2 regions of the Marinobacter sp. W-8 genome follow, and region 2 is predicted to be linked to the other one. Evidence: predicted binding sites of a transcription regulator. Region 2 holds the regulator's gene; the other holds the start of a gene.
What was found. The regulator LexA, encoded in region 2, represses DNA repair genes until DNA is damaged. The targets are predictions, from matches to a motif close to CTGTNTNNNNANACAG.
Positions count from the first base shown of each region.

Region 1: a site for LexA is predicted at 1,490-1,505, ahead of recN (DNA repair protein RecN). Genes of this name have one in related genera too.

Region 1 is NZ_CP172297.1:3,296,052-3,304,107, reverse strand. Features, by position in the region: gene recN (DNA repair protein RecN) at 1-1,445, opposite strand, end outside; gene grpE (nucleotide exchange factor GrpE) at 1,706-2,314, shown strand; gene dnaK (molecular chaperone DnaK) at 2,408-4,333, shown strand; gene dnaJ (molecular chaperone DnaJ) at 4,412-5,536, shown strand; gene dapB (4-hydroxy-tetrahydrodipicolinate reductase) at 5,548-6,351, shown strand; gene carA (glutamine-hydrolyzing carbamoyl-phosphate synthase small subunit) at 6,697-7,827, shown strand; gene carB (carbamoyl-phosphate synthase large subunit) at 7,910-8,056, shown strand, end outside.
Region 2 is NZ_CP172297.1:1,252,187-1,260,242, reverse strand. Features, by position in the region: gene ACF8YQ_RS05765 (DUF1329 domain-containing protein) at 1-297, opposite strand, end outside; gene ACF8YQ_RS05760 (DUF6586 family protein) at 516-998, shown strand; gene ACF8YQ_RS05755 (hypothetical protein) at 1,056-1,316, shown strand; gene ACF8YQ_RS05750 (cell division inhibitor SulA) at 1,324-1,818, opposite strand; gene lexA (transcriptional repressor LexA) at 1,858-2,469, opposite strand; gene ACF8YQ_RS05740 (amidoligase family protein) at 2,636-3,637, shown strand; gene ACF8YQ_RS05735 (gamma-glutamyl-gamma-aminobutyrate hydrolase family protein) at 3,630-4,367, shown strand; gene ACF8YQ_RS05730 (SIMPL domain-containing protein) at 4,379-5,062, shown strand; gene ACF8YQ_RS05725 (translocation/assembly module TamB domain-containing protein) at 5,072-8,056, opposite strand, start outside.

The DNA of each region.
Region 1 (8,056 bases), 1.9 Mb from region 2:
TCACCGAGTGCTCTCAGCAGGCGGCCTACGACCTCCGCGGTGCCACCACCGATGCCGACATCCACCTCATCGAACACCAAAGTTGGTGTGGTGGAGGTTTGTGCCACAACCACCTGAATGGCCAGGCTGATGCGGGAAAGCTCACCGCCGGAAGCCACCTTGGCCAGCGATCGGGCGGGTTGGCCCGGGTTGGCACTCACCAGGAATTCCACCTCTTCCATGCCGTGAGGGGCAGGTTCGTCATCACTGTTCCGGCTCAGGTGGCTGACAAACTGCACCGATGGCATGCTCAATTGTGCCAACTCCCGGGCGATTCGCTGGTCGAGCTCCATGGCGGCATCCCGGCGAGTTTCTGTCAGCTTGGTGGCCAGGGCGTCAAACCGTGCCCGCAGGTTTTCCAGCTCGGCCTGAAGTTGTTCCAGGCTGCCTTCGCCGCCATCCAGTTCGGCCAGCTCCTGGCTCAGGCGTTGATGCAATTCCGGTAACTCCTCCGGGGTGATCCGGTGTTTGCGCGCCATCTGATAAATGGCGCTGAGCCGTTCTTCCACTTCGTTCAGTCGGACCGGGTCGGCTTCGTAGTCGTCTACGAAGCGGCGCAGGTTGTCGCCGGCTTCTGAAATCTGAATCTGTGCTTCGTTCAGCATCTGGATGGTGTCGGTCAGTGCCGGGACATCAACCGGCAGTTGCTCCAGTTGGTGCAGTGCCTGGCGCACCAGGTCTGCGGCCGAAACCTCATCTTCAGTGCATAGCAGGGCGGCCTGGTGGCTGCTGTGAAGTACGGCGTCGGCCTGGCTGAGCTGTGCCTGTTCGGTTTCCAGGGTTGTCTGTTCATCCTCGCCCAGCGCCAACCTGTCCAGCTCTTCCACCTGATAGCGCAGCAGCTGTAAACGGGCCTCGGCCTCATCAGCATTGTGCTGGCGTTGCTGTAGTTTCTGACGCGTCTGGTGCCAGGCTTTCCATGCAGATCGGGTTTCGTCGGCCAGGCTTTCCGCGCCGGCGAACTCGTCCAGCAGCTTTCGGTGAGTTTCCTTACGCAGCAGGGATTGATGCTGGTGCTGACTGTGGATATCCATCAGCAGGCCGCCCAGTTCTTTCAATTGTGACAGCGGGCAGGGCTGGCCATTAATGAATGCCTTGGAGCGGCCGTCCTTGCTGATGGTCCGGCGCAGGATGCAATCGTCCTTGTCGTCCAGCTCATGGCTGTCCAGCCAGGACCGGGCTTCGGGGATGCGGGATATATCGAAGCTGGCGGTAATGTCGGCACGCTTGGCGCCATGGCGAATAGCGCCGGCATCGGCCCGGCCTCCCATGGCCAGGCCAAGGGCATCAAGCACAATCGACTTGCCGGCGCCGGTTTCCCCAGTCAGGGCTGTCATACCGCGGTTGAACTGGAGTTCAACCCTTTCTGCAATGGCGTAGTTCGATACCGTGAGTTGTGTGAGCATGCCGCAACCTCCGCTCGTTCTTGAGCAAGTAATAACTCTAACCACTGTTCGTTCATACAGTTGCTGTGAATATATACAGGGTTTTTCCGGTTTGCAAACAGGAAATGATGAAAACATCAAAGATTGCGTGGGTGACGGTTGAAACCCGGGAAGTGGGCCCCATATCGGTTCGCAAAGCGATTCTTTCCTGCTTTCTGCACAAGCGGGAGTGGTTATTTCTGCAGGCCTCCGTGGCCGTGAAAACGTTATCAGGAGTTGTCATGAGTGCTGACGAAAAGCGCAACGAACAGGTAGAAGAACGCAACGAGGCAGCAGAAGCTGCGGCGGAAGAGCAGGCTGCAGGTAACCAGGATGCCGAGCAGTCACCGGAGCAGGGCTCCGAGCTGGATGTGCTGCAGCAGAAACTGCAGGAGTACCAGGAGCAGGCCTTGCGGGCACAGGCGGAGATGCAGAATGTTCGCCGCCGGGCCGAGATTGATGTGGAAAAAGCTCACAAGTTTGCGCTCGAGAAGTTTGTGAAAGAGCTGTTGCCGGTGGCCGACAGTCTGGAGAAGGCGGTCGAAAGCACCGAGGGTCACGAAAACGCAGGCGAGCTGGTTGCGTCCATTCGCGAAGGTGTGGAAATGACCCTTACGCTGTTCATGAACAGCCTGAAGAAATTCAACGTTGAACAGCTCAACCCGGTGGGTGAGCCGTTCGATCCGCAGCAGCACGAAGCCATGTCCATGGTGCCGGCGCCGGATGCCGAGCCTAACAGCGTGGTTGCGGTTGTGCAGAAAGGTTATCTGCTTAATGGCCGGGTAGTTCGTCCGGCGATGGTCGTGGTGGCGAAGGCAGAAGACGCGCCAAAAATCGACGAGCAGGCTTGAAAAGTCGAGCAGAGCGCCAATATAGCGATTAAACAGCAAAGGCCGGGGTAGGCATTCTCCGGAACAGCATTCAGAAAGATTTGGAGTGATTCGATGAGCAAGATTATTGGTATCGACCTGGGAACCACAAACTCCTGTGTGGCCATCATGGATGGCGACAAGGTAAAGGTAATTGAAAACGCAGAGGGTGATCGCACCACCCCGTCCATCATCGCCTACACCGATGACAACGAGACTCTGGTTGGCCAGTCAGCCAAGCGTCAGGCGGTGACCAACCCGCACAACACTCTGTACGCCATCAAGCGTCTGATTGGTCGTCGTTTTGAAGACGATGTGGTTCAGAAAGACATCAAGATGGTGCCCTACAAGATCGCCAAGGCAGACAATGGTGACGCCTGGGTTGAGGTGAAGGGCCAGAAAATGGCGCCGCCGCAGGTGTCTGCAGAAGTTCTGAAGAAAATGAAGAAAACTGCAGAAGACTACCTGGGTGAAAAGGTAACTGAAGCGGTTATCACCGTGCCCGCGTACTTCAACGACAGCCAGCGCCAGGCCACCAAAGATGCCGGCAAGATCGCTGGCCTGGAAGTGAAGCGGATCATCAACGAGCCGACCGCTGCTGCCCTGGCTTATGGCCTGGACAAGAAGAGCGGTGATCGCACGGTTGCTGTGTACGACCTGGGCGGTGGTACCTTCGACCTGTCCATCATTGAAATTGCGGACGTAGACGGCGAGCACCAGTTCGAAGTGCTGGCCACCAACGGTGACACCTTCCTGGGTGGTGAAGATTTCGACCTGAAAGTGATTGAATACCTGGCCGACCAGTTCAAGAAAGACAGCGGCATCGATCTTCGCGGCGACTCTCTGGCCATGCAGCGTCTGAAAGAAGCGGCGGAGAAGGCCAAGATCGAGCTGTCCAGCAGCCAGCAGACCGACGTAAACCTGCCGTACATCACTGCAGATGCGTCTGGTCCCAAGCACATGAACGTGAAGCTGACCCGTGCCAAGCTGGAATCGCTGGTAGAAGACCTGGTTCAGCGCAGTCTGGAGCCCTGTAAGGTGGCTCTTCAGGATGCGGGCATGAAGGCCGGTGAAATCGACGAGGTTATTCTGGTCGGTGGTCAGACCCGTATGCCGCTGGTGCAGGAGAAAGTAAAAGAGTTCTTCGGCAAAGAGCCCCGTAAAGACGTGAACCCGGACGAGGCCGTCGCCATGGGTGCAGCGATTCAGGGCGCGGTACTGTCTGGCGACGTGAAAGACGTACTGCTGCTGGACGTAACCCCGCTGACCCTGGGTATCGAAACCATGGGTGGCGTGGCCACTCCGCTGATCGAGAAGAACACCACGATTCCGACCAAGAAATCGCAGACCTTCTCTACAGCGGATGACAACCAAACTGCAGTGACCATTCACGTGGTTCAGGGTGAGCGTAAGCAGGCGGCACAGAACAAGTCTCTGGGTCGTTTCGATCTGGCCGACATTCCGCCGGCACCGCGCGGTGTGCCGCAGATCGAAGTAACCTTCGATATTGATGCCAACGGTATCCTGAACGTGTCTGCCAAAGACAAGGCGACCGGCAAGGAACAGTCCATCGTGATCAAGGCCTCTTCTGGTCTGAACGATGACGAGATCGAGAAGATGGTTCGCGATGCGGAGGCCAATGCCGAGGAAGATCGCAAGTTCGAGGAGCTTGTCCAGGCCCGTAACCAGGGTGATGCCATGGTACACGCCGTGCGCAAGACCCTGAGTGAAGCCGGCGACAAGGTCTCCGACAGCGAGAAGGAGTCCATCGAGGCGGCCATCAAGGATCTGGAAGAGGCCCTCGAGGGTTCTGATAAGGAAGCGATCGAAGCCAAGACTCAGAAGCTGACCGAAGTGTCCTCTGAGCTGGCTCAGAAGATGTACGCGGATCAGGCCGACCAGGCTCAGCAGGCCGGTGGCCAGGAAGAAGGTCAGGCAAAGAGTGCTGACGACGCCGTCGATGCCGAGTTCGAGGAAGTCAAAGACGACGACAAGAAGTAATTCCGAAGTACATCAAGTAGTTGGGGAAACGCGGGCCGGGCTCGCGTTTTCCTCGTTATAAAAACAGGGTTTTGAAGCATGGCCAAGCGCGATTATTACGAAGTACTCGGGATCTCCCGGGATGCGGACGAAAAGGAAATTAAGCGGGCGTATCGAAAGCTCGCGATGAAGTACCACCCGGACCGTAACCCGGATGACAAGGATGCCGAGAACAAATTCAAAGAGGCCAGCGAAGCCTACGAAATCCTGGCGGACTCCAGTAAGCGCGCCGCCTACGACCAGTTTGGTCATGCCGGTGTAGACGGTCAGGCCGGCGGCGGCTTTGGCGGCGGTGGCGCCAGCTTCTCCGACATCTTTGGTGATGTGTTCGGTGACATCTTCGGTGGTGGTGGCCGTGGCCGAACCACCCGCGGTGCAGATCTTCGCTACACCCTGGAGCTGGATCTGGAAGAGGCCGTTAAGGGCAAGACCGTCAAGATCAACATCCCTGGCCATAAAGAATGTGAAGCCTGTGACGGCAGTGGCGCAGAAAAAGGCTCTCGCCCGGAAACCTGTGGCACCTGCCAGGGCATGGGTCAGGTCCGGATGCAGCAAGGCTTCTTCACCGTACAGCAAGCCTGTCCTACCTGTCGTGGCTCCGGCCAAATCATCAAGAACCCGTGTAAGAGCTGTCACGGCCAGGGTCGGGTGCGCCAGGAGAAAACCCTCTCGGTCAAGGTGCCGCCAGGTGTTGATACTGGCGACCGTATTCGCCTGTCCGGCGAAGGTGAGATGGGTGTAGACGGAGGGCCTCCTGGAGACCTTTATGTACAGGTCGCCGTTCGTGAGCATTCCATTTTCACCCGTGACGGTCGCAATCTTTACTGCGAAGTGCCCATCAGCATCGTCGACGCCACCCTCGGTGGCGAGCTGGAAGTACCAACGCTGGATGGCCGCGTAAAGCTCAAGATTCCGCCTGAGACCCAGACCGGCAAACTGTTCCGTCTGCGCAACAAAGGCGTCAGCCCGGTCCGCGGTGGCCCGGCCGGTGATTTGTTGTGCCGGGTGATTGTGGAAACGCCGGTGAACCTCACCAAACGCCAGAAGGAGCTGCTGGAAGAATTCCAGCAAACCCTGGATGGTAACAACGGAACTCATCATGCCCCCAAGAAAACCTCATGGTTTGAGGGTGTGAAAAACTTCTTCGACGAAATGAAATTCTGAGGGTAGAGCAGATGAGGGTAGCGATCATCGGCGCCGCCGGGCGCATGGGTAAAGTGCTGATCGAAGCTGTCGACGGTACCGAAGGCCTTGAGCTCGGCGCTGCCATCGTCGAGCCGGGCAGCAGTCTGATTGGCGCCGACGCCGGTGAAATGACCGGCATCGGCAAAACCGGCGTAAAAATGGCCGCCAGCCTGGACGACGTCAAAGACGACTTCGACGTACTGGTGGACTTCACCTTCCCGGACCTGACCCTGGAAAACGCGAAGTTTTGCAGCGCTAACGGCAAAATGCTCGTGATCGGTACCACCGGCATGACCGACGCCGAAAAAGAGCAGCTGGCCCTGGCCGCCGAAAACACTCCGGTCGTTTTTGCGCCCAACATGAGCGTGGGCGTCAACGTCGTCCTCAACCTGCTGCGCACCGCCGCGGCAACGTTGGGTGATGACTACGACGTGGAAATCATCGAAGCACACCACCGCCACAAAAAAGACGCTCCCTCGGGCACTGCTCTGCGTATGGGTGAAGTGGTGGCTGATGCTCTCGGTCGCGACCTTAAAGAGTGTGCCGTCTATGGCCGTGAAGGCTTCACCGGCGAACGCACCCGCAAGGAAATCGGCTTCGAAACCATCCGCGCCGGTGATGTGGTGGGTGACCACACCGTTCTGTTCGCCACCGAGGGCGAGCGCATTGAGATTACCCACAAGGCGAGCAGCCGGATGACGTTTGCTAAAGGCGCCATGCGGGCCGCGTTGTGGCTGAAGGGTAAGGCGGCTGGTCTTTACGACATGCAGGATGTTCTGAACCTGAAAGGTTGAGGTTGAGCTACATACTCAGAGGCTGCGGGAGCAGGGCGCCTTCCCGAAAATTTCGGAGGCCATGGATGGCCGGAGAGAAGCGCACATGGAAGTGCTTGTAGCGGTTTTCGGGAAGGTGCCCTGCTTCCGTGGCCGGAGTTTGCGTCAGGCCGAGAGCAATTCGGCGTGGACAAAAAACGCCAAAATCGCTTACAATAAGGCGATTTGACTGCACCAAGCGTACCTTTGAAAAGTTTATAAAAGCGGGACCGGGTTTTTACCTTGTCTCGCTTTTTTGCAACCTGAGATTATGCGCTTGCGTTCCTGTTCGTGACGAACTTACGCCACTCGATGAGGATACAAGCCTTGAGCACACCAGCAATCCTTGCACTCGCAGACGGAAGCCTCTTCTACGGCACCGCCATCGGCGCAGACGGAGAAACCAGCGGCGAGGTAGTGTTCAACACTGCCATGACCGGCTACCAGGAAATCCTGACCGATCCGTCCTACTCCCGCCAGATCGTTACCCTGACGTATCCGCACATTGGCAACACCGGTGTTAACGAAGAAGATGTAGAATCCGACCGCATCCAGGCCGCTGGCCTGATCATCCGGGATCTGCCCCTGCTCGCCAGCAGCTGGCGAAACAAGGGTAGCCTTGATGACTACCTGCGAAGCAACAACATTGTTGGCATTGCGGACATCGACACCCGCCGTCTGACCCGCATCCTCCGGGACAAGGGCTCCCAGAATGGGGCCATCGTCGCTGGTGAAAACGCTACTGCCGAACGCGCACTGGAACTGGCTAACGCCTTTCCCGGCCTCAAAGGCATGGACCTGGCCAAAGAAGTCACCTGCAGCGAAGCCTACCAGTGGAATCAGGCCGAGTGGGATCTGGTAAGCGGCTACAGTGACCGCTCCGAAGGCAAATTCAAGGTGGTGGCCTGGGATTACGGCGTAAAATACAACATTCTGCGCATGCTCGCGGCCCGCGGTTGCGAGATCACCGTCGTGCCCGCGCAAACCCCGGCCTCTGATGTGCTGGCGATGAATCCCGATGGCATCTTCCTGTCCAACGGCCCGGGTGACCCCGAGCCTTGCGACTATGCTATCAAGGCCATTCAGGAAGTGCTGAAAACCGAGATTCCGGTATTCGGCATCTGCCTGGGCCACCAGCTGCTGGCCCTGGCCAGTGGTGCAAAAACCATGAAAATGGGCCACGGCCATCACGGTGCCAACCATCCGGTGCAGGACATTGCCAAAGGCACTGTGATGATTACCAGTCAGAACCACGGCTTTGCTGTGGATGAAACAACCCTGCCCGCCAATGTGGAAGCGACTCACAAATCGCTGTTTGACGGCACTCTGCAGGGCATTCGCCGCACCGATAAGCCGGCCTACAGCTTCCAGGGTCACCCGGAAGCCAGCCCGGGCCCCCACGATGTGGCTCCGCTGTTTGACGAGTTTATCCAGCTGATGGAAGCGCGATCTGCCTGAGGGCAAGGCCATCAACGATAGCTCACCGGCGCTGAATACCGCGCTGCAAGAATTCAAAAGTTGCTGACAGGTTTACCAAGACATGCCAAAACGTACCGACATTAAAAGCATCCTGATCCTGGGCGCCGGCCCCATCGTGATCGGGCAGGCGTGCGAATTCGACTACTCCGGAGCCCAGGCCTGTAAGGCGCTGCGCGAAGAGGGCTACCGGGTGATCCTGGTGAACTCC
Region 2 (8,056 bases):
GCCGTCCGACAACTTGTCCCGGTAAAGGTCCAGGTTATCCCCTGTCACCACATAGAGGGCCTTGTCGCCAGGGAACGGATTAACTTCTACAGATCCCTCACGCCAGTTTGCCGGTGGCGTCGCAAGCCCACCATCCCAGGCTGGAATAGTGCCTGCCGCGTTACCCGCGCGCTCGGCACCAACCGGCGTCAACTCATTGTTCAGGCGCGCTGCTTCAGCTTGTGTTACTTTTGCCAGCAGCGGACTGGACGCCCCCATAACAGCAACTGCGATGGCAGCAATTAATCGGTTTCGCATCCTCAACCTCCAGCGTGAGTCACATGAGTGGTCAATACTCACCCAATCTGACGCTCTTTTTGCCAGTTTCAAACGCCCGTTTCAAGTGGTTGTTTGTAGTTTCTTGTGAAACGGTATTTCCACAAAGCGGACAGAGCGAGAAATAAACAGCCAGAAATGGTAAACTCCCAAAGTTTTACCGGCCCTGTTTCTCTGATTTTTCGTTCGCAGGTTTCTTCATGGCATCTCAATGGCATTCTCTGGTTTCGCAAAAGCTGTTTCTGGCCAAAACGTTACTAATCCGGGTTGAGCAAGACGAAGCAGCGACTGCGCCGGAACGAGAAGCCCAACTGCAAGGTGCCATTGAGTTGTTGCTGCGGGCTCGAGAACTCCTGCTGGTAATGATTGCCCGATGCCACCAGAACAAAGTCGACAGACCGGCCTCCATCGACGAGTTGGAGGCGCTGTTTCCCTATGCGATTGCGGAAGGCGGGATGTTGAAGGAACTGGCTGAAACACCAGGCAGCTGGTGGCAACAGCTGAATCAGTTGGAGACTGCCGCTGGAGAACCGCCCAAGACACGGAAAACCGTGACGGAAGAAAACATCATTGCGGTCTCGGCAGATCAGGGGCCAGATCGGTCCGTTCAGGCTCTGAACAAGATACTGGCTGCCATGACCGTATTGACCAGAGAGATAGACGAGCAACACAGCGAGTGGTAATCCGCCTGCCGGAGCCAATCCATTAACATACGCTGACAGCAGATATAGGTTGAATGAATGTCACCTTCTTTTTTTGAAATTGTACAACTCGCCGACGGCGACTATGCGCTCCGCCGGATTGATGATGACGCAGCTCCACTTGTGCGCATCTCATTCTCGGATGAAGCCAGAGAAATGCTGGAAGACAGGGACATGAACGTCGCCAAGGCGATGATTGCCGCTGGCATTGAGGCCGCTGGCAACATCAGCCACGACATTGACTGGGAAGAGGACGAAAGCGAGTTCGCCGACAATCAGCCCCACTACACCTTGCACTGAGCACCCGTTATCTCTGGCGCAACACCACACCGTGGCTATTGCCCTTGGCTGATGCCTTTTGCAAGGTTTCCAGCGCTGCACGGCCCAGCTTGTGAGTCCAGAGCACAACGGCATGGCAGGTTCCTGCGCCCAGTGCCCGCTCAGCCAGCTCTTGAGCCGGGAATTCTGTCGTTGACCGCAACACCAGAATCTCACTGGCCACAATGCCGTGCATTTTCTGCCACTTGGCCACCAGGGACTGGGGAGGATCAATCCACGCCAGCCAGCGTTTCTCCTGGTTCAGTTGTGTGAGCATTGGCAGCAGGAGCTGGAAGTTCTCTACCTGCTCCTCCGGAAGGATAATCTCGGTAACGTTACCACCGAAGCCAGAAGCTGAACGCCGCTCCGAACCAGACGTTGCCGTCCTGGCAGCTGGCGCCCGAGCGCCAGAGGAAACCTCGCCAGCCGTAACAACAGCTGCCGGCTGAAATGCCATGTTCTGAGTGAAGCTCAACTGTTCCATTACTCACCTACCTGCGCCATGCGCTGCCGTATACGGTATTCAGTGAAGATCGGAGCGGCGGATAACGCCTACGCCGAGACCTTCAATAAACAATTCCTGCTCCGCGAGATCGACTTCAATCGGAGCAAACTCCTCATTCTCTGCAATCAGCCAGACCTTGTTGCCTTCCCTGCGGAAACGCTTGACGGTGACCTCCTCTCCGACACGAGCGACAACGATCTGACCGTTATGGACATCCTGGGTACTGTGCACCGCCAGTAAATCACCATCCAGAATCCCGATGTCTTTCATGCTCATCCCCCGTACCCGCAAAAGGTAATCTGCTGAAGGAGAGAAGAAGCCCGGCTGCAGCGTGCAGTGATCTTCAATATGTTCCTGCGCCAGAATCGGGCTTCCGGCGGCAACCTGCCCGATGACAGGGAGGCCCAGATCTTCTTCGGCCTCCGGCAGGCGAATGCCCCGGCTGGCTCCCGGGACCATCTCGATGGCGCCTTTCCTTGCCAGAGCCCTCAGATGTTCTTCCGCCGCATTGGCGGAACGGAATCCCAGCTCTGCGGCAATTTCAGCCCTGGTGGGCGGGTAGCCGGTTTCATCCACGTAACGTCGGATAATGTCCAGCACCTGGGATTGTCTTGCAGTCAGTTTCATCAGTCGGGCTCCGGAATTTCGATCCTGTTTTTTTATACAGTGAACTGACTATATACAGTGTTTTATCCAGTGTAAAGCCCTCTCCGTTTCGTTTCCTTCCTGTAACGGGCGACCAACAGCCTGTATGTTATGGTGACGCAAACCAGACACAGGGAAGCCACACACAACCATGACCGTACACGACCGCTGCAAGATGCCGGAACAAACGACAAACCGGGACGGCCAGGAACGAAAAGTCGGGGTTGAGATTGAACTGTCCGGCCTGACCTACGAGGCCCTGGTCCAGCATGCTGCCCGACTGCTTGGGGGAGAGCCTGAGCTGACATCCCGTTATGTCACCCGACTGGATACGGACGCCGGGGCTTTCACCATTGAGCTGGACTCTGATCCTATCAAAGACCTGGATCTTGCCGACGAGCGGCTCCCGGAATCCATTCGGGAACTCGGCAACCACGCCATGGACGTCATTGATTTTGCCGCCGAGAAGATTGTGCCATTAGAGATTGTGGGACCACCGCTCGCAATGTCGGCTCTGGGCATGATCGAGAATCTGGTAGACGAGCTGCGAGACCTGGGTGCTGAAGGCAGCCGAGAGGCCATCTACTTTGCGTTCGGGCTTCAACTTAACCCGGAACTGCCCGATCTTGAACCCGAGACCCTGGTACGTTATCTGCAGGCGTTCGCACTGCTGTATGACTGGCTCAAGTCCCGGCATCAGCTGGATATCAGCCGGAAGTTCACCACCTACATTGAGCCCTGGAGCAGTCGGTATACCGATAAACTGATGGCAGACGATTACCGTCCTGACCTGGACACGCTGATGAGGGACTACCTGCACTACAACCCGACCCGGAACAAGGCATTGGATCTTCTGCCACTGTTCGCTTATCTGAACGAATCACTGTTGTCCGAATACGTTCAGGATCCCAGAATCAAGAGTCGTCCCACCCTGCACTACCGGCTGCCGGATTGCGACATCGACAACCCGAAATGGCATTTCTCCTCAGTCTGGAACGATTGGGTAGTGCTCGAGCAACTTGCCAATAACAGCCCGGATCTAGACGCCCTGCGGCAGGAATTCCACAGAGCCCGGAAGTTCAGTTTCCACAATCTCACCCACTCCTGGCGTGAGACCACCGATGACTGGCTGCATCAGCACGGCTATGTCTGACCGGGAAACTGAAACAGACGTTCCCGGCCTAACCATTGGCATCAGTGGTCCGGCCCGGCGAAGCATGGCTCACCGGTTGATCAGCCTGGGTCTGCGCCTGCACGGTGCCAGAACCCATTACATACGCCCGGGCGACCGAACCAACGTGGAACTGCTGGACGGACTGGTGCTTTCGGGCGGCACCCACGTGCATCCGGGTCGCTACGGTCAACAACCCCAGGTGACGGCCAGGTATGATCTGAAGCGGGATGCTACCGACACCGAGCTTCTGCAGCAGGCGGAGGCGATCAATATTCCGGTGCTGGGTATCTGCCGCGGCGCACAGTTTATCAACGTCTTTCACGGCGGATCCCTGTGCCAGAATGTCACCCCGCTACGGGTACATACCCGACATCGCCCCTTGTTACTGCCCCTTCAAACGGTTCGCCTGGTGCGGGGTAGCCGGCTGGGAGGGCTGATGTACAGCCACGTGATTGGCGCCAACCGCATTCACAGCCAGGCCATCAAGCGCCTTGGACAGAATCTCAGAGTGACGGCCGTGGACAACGACCTGTTTGTGCAGGCCATCGAAAACACCGGCCGACAATGGTTGATGGGAGTGCAATGGCACCCCGAATACCTGCTTTACCACACCGGGCACCGTCGCATCTTCAGCCACTTTGTGCACGCAGCCCGGGCCCGGAAACTGGAACGACTGGATAACCGGGAAGGCCCGGAGTTCCACTCATAAGGAGAATGACCATGATCAAACGTCGACTGCCACTTGCGCTCGCCGCCGCCGTCACCGTAATACCCGCGGCAGCCAGTGCCGGAGAAGTGAGCCTGAATGGCGAGGGTATTGTTCGTTACGAACCAGACAGCGCCAGACTACAGTTCTCAGTCACGGCCGAGCACCCGGATGCCGCCAAGGCCTCTGAACAGGTGTCCGACACCATGGACGAATGGCGCCAGGCCATTGCGGCCTATCGTAATGAGCTGGACGACTATTCTGATGCCGATCTCAGTGTTTACACTCGCATGCTTCCTGTACGGGAACAAGGCCAGGATCCCAAGCGAGTATCGGTGGCAAGCCAGACCGTCAGCTTCTCGATCAACGATCTGGATCTGCTGAATCCGTTGATTGGTGAAGCCAACAAGCTGGGGCTGCAATATCATCTTGGCAGCCACCAGTTTTTCCACTCAGACGAGCAGGGGCTGGAACGCGAAGCTCTGGCACGGGCCATTGCCGATGCCAGAAGCCGCTGCGAGTTTGTCGCCAAGCAACTCGAGCAACGTTGTGGCGAAGTGGTCAGTCTGAATGTGAACGGCGGCCATCGTCCGGTACCGATGATGCAAGCGGAATCGAAAATGGTCGGTGACGCCGTTTCAAGCGTGGGCCCCAGGGAAATCCAGGCCACCGTCAGCGCCACCTTCGAGCTGGACTGACCTGGCCACTCAGAAGTTCCGTGTATAGAAAATATCCAGTGAGGCCGCCAGACCACTGGCGGCCTCCAGATAGAAGTAGCGGCCCAAATCGTAGCGCAGGGCTACCGTGGTAATGGGTTCAAATATGCCAACACCATAACGAAGGCTTAGTTCGTCTGTGATATAGCCGCTCGCCACCACGGAGGCCTGCTCCCCTGAACCCTCCGCCTCCAATGTCAGGTTACGGATACCCAGCTCGTTTCCAATACCTTGTGTGATCTTGCTGGCCTGGGTAAGACCCAGTGACAACGCAGCCCGGCTCATCTGCCCCTCATCCCCCTGGCCCCGGGGCGGACGACCAAGAATAACGTACGACAAGGCATCACTCTGCGGCATCGACGGTTCCGAGAACACTTCCGTTTCCGGCTCATCCACCGGGCCGGACAACCGGATCCCGGCGACCACCGTATCAACTTCACGGACTGCCTCAATGTCCAAATACGGTCGGGTCAGCGCACCTACAAAGAGAATCCGTGCCCGGCGCAGGTCCAGTTCCTGGCCAAAGGCTTCATAGCGACCATTCACTAACTGCAGCGCACCCCGCGTATCCATGTTATTGCCAATGCGCAACGTGCCTTCGAGGTTGCCGGTGACACCAAACGCGGCAAACGACACCTCATCCTCACCGACCACCACAGTGACATCCATGAGCATGGACCGAATGGCAGGTTCTTCCCGTTCGACACCCACGATGACTTCATCCTCGGAAACCGACACCGCCGATGGGGGGACGCTCTGGACTTCGATTTCGCCTCTGGGCACCTCAACGCGGCCGGAGACCGACAGCTCGCCAGATTTGAAGGCAATATCCAGATCCGGTGCCACCTCCAACCGGGCATAAGGTTCCAGCGTCACCGGTAGCCGTTCGCCTTTCAGGTTGATCGCGACCTGCGGCGACTGTGCCCACTCCAAGCTCCCGGAGACCTCGCCCTTACTCCGATCATTGCTTTTCCAGCGCCCGTTGATATCGGCCGACTGCCCCCGAAACTCAAGCACTACGAGCAATTCCTCCAGTGGCAGGGGAAGGCCAGGATCAAACACACGCCCTTCACTAAGCACCAGCTCGCCGGTGACGTCGGGCTTCATCAAGGGACCGCTCAAACGACCACTGCCATTAACCCGCCCCTGAATGTCTTCAATACCGGTAAAAGCCGAGAGGAAGGCAAGATTAAGAGCCTGGAGCCGGAATTCACCATCAACCGTGCGGTCACTGGCCAGAGGATCCACCGCAAGATCCAGGTCAAACTGGCCAAGTTCCGGGCCGCTGAAATCCAGGCTGACATTGGCCTCATCCGGTTTAAGATTAGCCTCAACCACTAGCTGGTCATGAGTGATGGGCTGCCAGTCGTCCAGTACCAGAACCCCGAACTCGCCGGCGCCGGCATCAATCCGGATAGTGCCATCGGGACCCGCATCCGTGAGTGTCAGGGCAATGTCTGCATCTATGGTCGACTGCCACCGGAAAGTCTCTGGAAACAACGGCGCCAATGCACTGGCAGGGAAACCTCGCACTTCATAAGCAATGCGGGAGTCTGGCCACAATCTCTGGTCAGCCGCACAGACCGAGCTTTGCTGCCAGCGCCAACAGTGACTGCCAAGCTCAAGAGCCCCGGCCACGTAGGTAAGATCCGCTCTCGTATCCAGCTGCCAGACATGCCCCGGCTCTGGTACTGAAATCTGGCCACGGGCCAGCTGTCCGCGCCAATCCGGCAGTTGCTCTCCCAGCCCGCCGTCGAATTCCAGCTCAATCGAGGCTTCGGGATGATCGGCTTGCACAGCCAATGTGTGGCGCTCCCGGGTGCCGCTGAGCGAGGCCACAACTTTGTCCAATTCCTGACCAGCCAAACGCAGCTCAGTGCCGGACAACTCAAGGTCAATCTTCCCGTCACCGCCCAGGCCTGCTTCAAGCTGCGCTTCGGTAATCAGGAACTGGTCCAACCAGGCCAGATTGCCCGCCGTCAGAGAAAGCTCACCTTCCGGAGCTTCCGGCGAGCCAGAGAGCCGAAGCCGTCCGGCAACCTCCCCAGCAAGATCGGCCAACAACTGTTGCGGTGCGGCAAGATCAAAACGCAGGTCGCCCGCCAGGGATTCGCCATACCGCCCGCTGCCCTCAAGCCGGTTATCCCCAACAGCAAGGGCCAGGTTCTGCACAACCCAGTCCTGGCCCTGAGTGGAGAGCTTTCCTTTTGCCTGCGCTGGCTGCTGCCGCCATTGGCCGCTGAGGTCGATATCGGCGAATAACTCGGGCAGTGCCCCGTCCCGCAACTGACCTCTGGTGGCCACGGTTCCGTTCAAACGTGCTTCCAGCAGCGGCACCCAATAACCCGGATTGAATCGATCGAGCTCAAACTGCGCCTCCCAGCCCAGAGGCCCGGAAAACACCAATTCTGCCTGGCCGGAAAGCGCGCCAGCACCGGTGGTCATATCCAGTTGGCTTAGGGTCACCGACTGCAGGTCGCCCACCAGCCGGGACGTGAGTTCGGCCTCCCCCAGGGGCCCGGCCACGGAAGCGTCCAGCTCCGCCTGATAACGGCCCTCACGGTACTGAACCTGGCCATCCAGACGGTTCAGTGCAACCGGTGGAGATTCCAGACCCGGAATCAGGCCATACCAGGGAAACCCGTCCAGGGTTATGTCGGCATTGGCATCAATACCATCACGCCATGAAACATTGCCGTTCGCGCCGAAGCGCCCTTCGGAATTGCCCTTCCGATCCCGGGCGATCATCGAAACTTCAACGCCGGAAGCGCCTTGGAGGGTCACCAGACCCTGAACTGACGCCTCCACCGGCCCGGTGGACGCCGGCAGCATTGCCCGGGTTCGGGTATTGAAACCCCGAGCCAGGCTGCCATCGAGTTCCAGCCGCCATTGGCCCAGCGTCAGGGTTTCGGGTACCGAGCTGTGCGGCAGAAATTCCGGCGACTGAAGCTTCAGGGTAGCCGGCAAATCGGCATC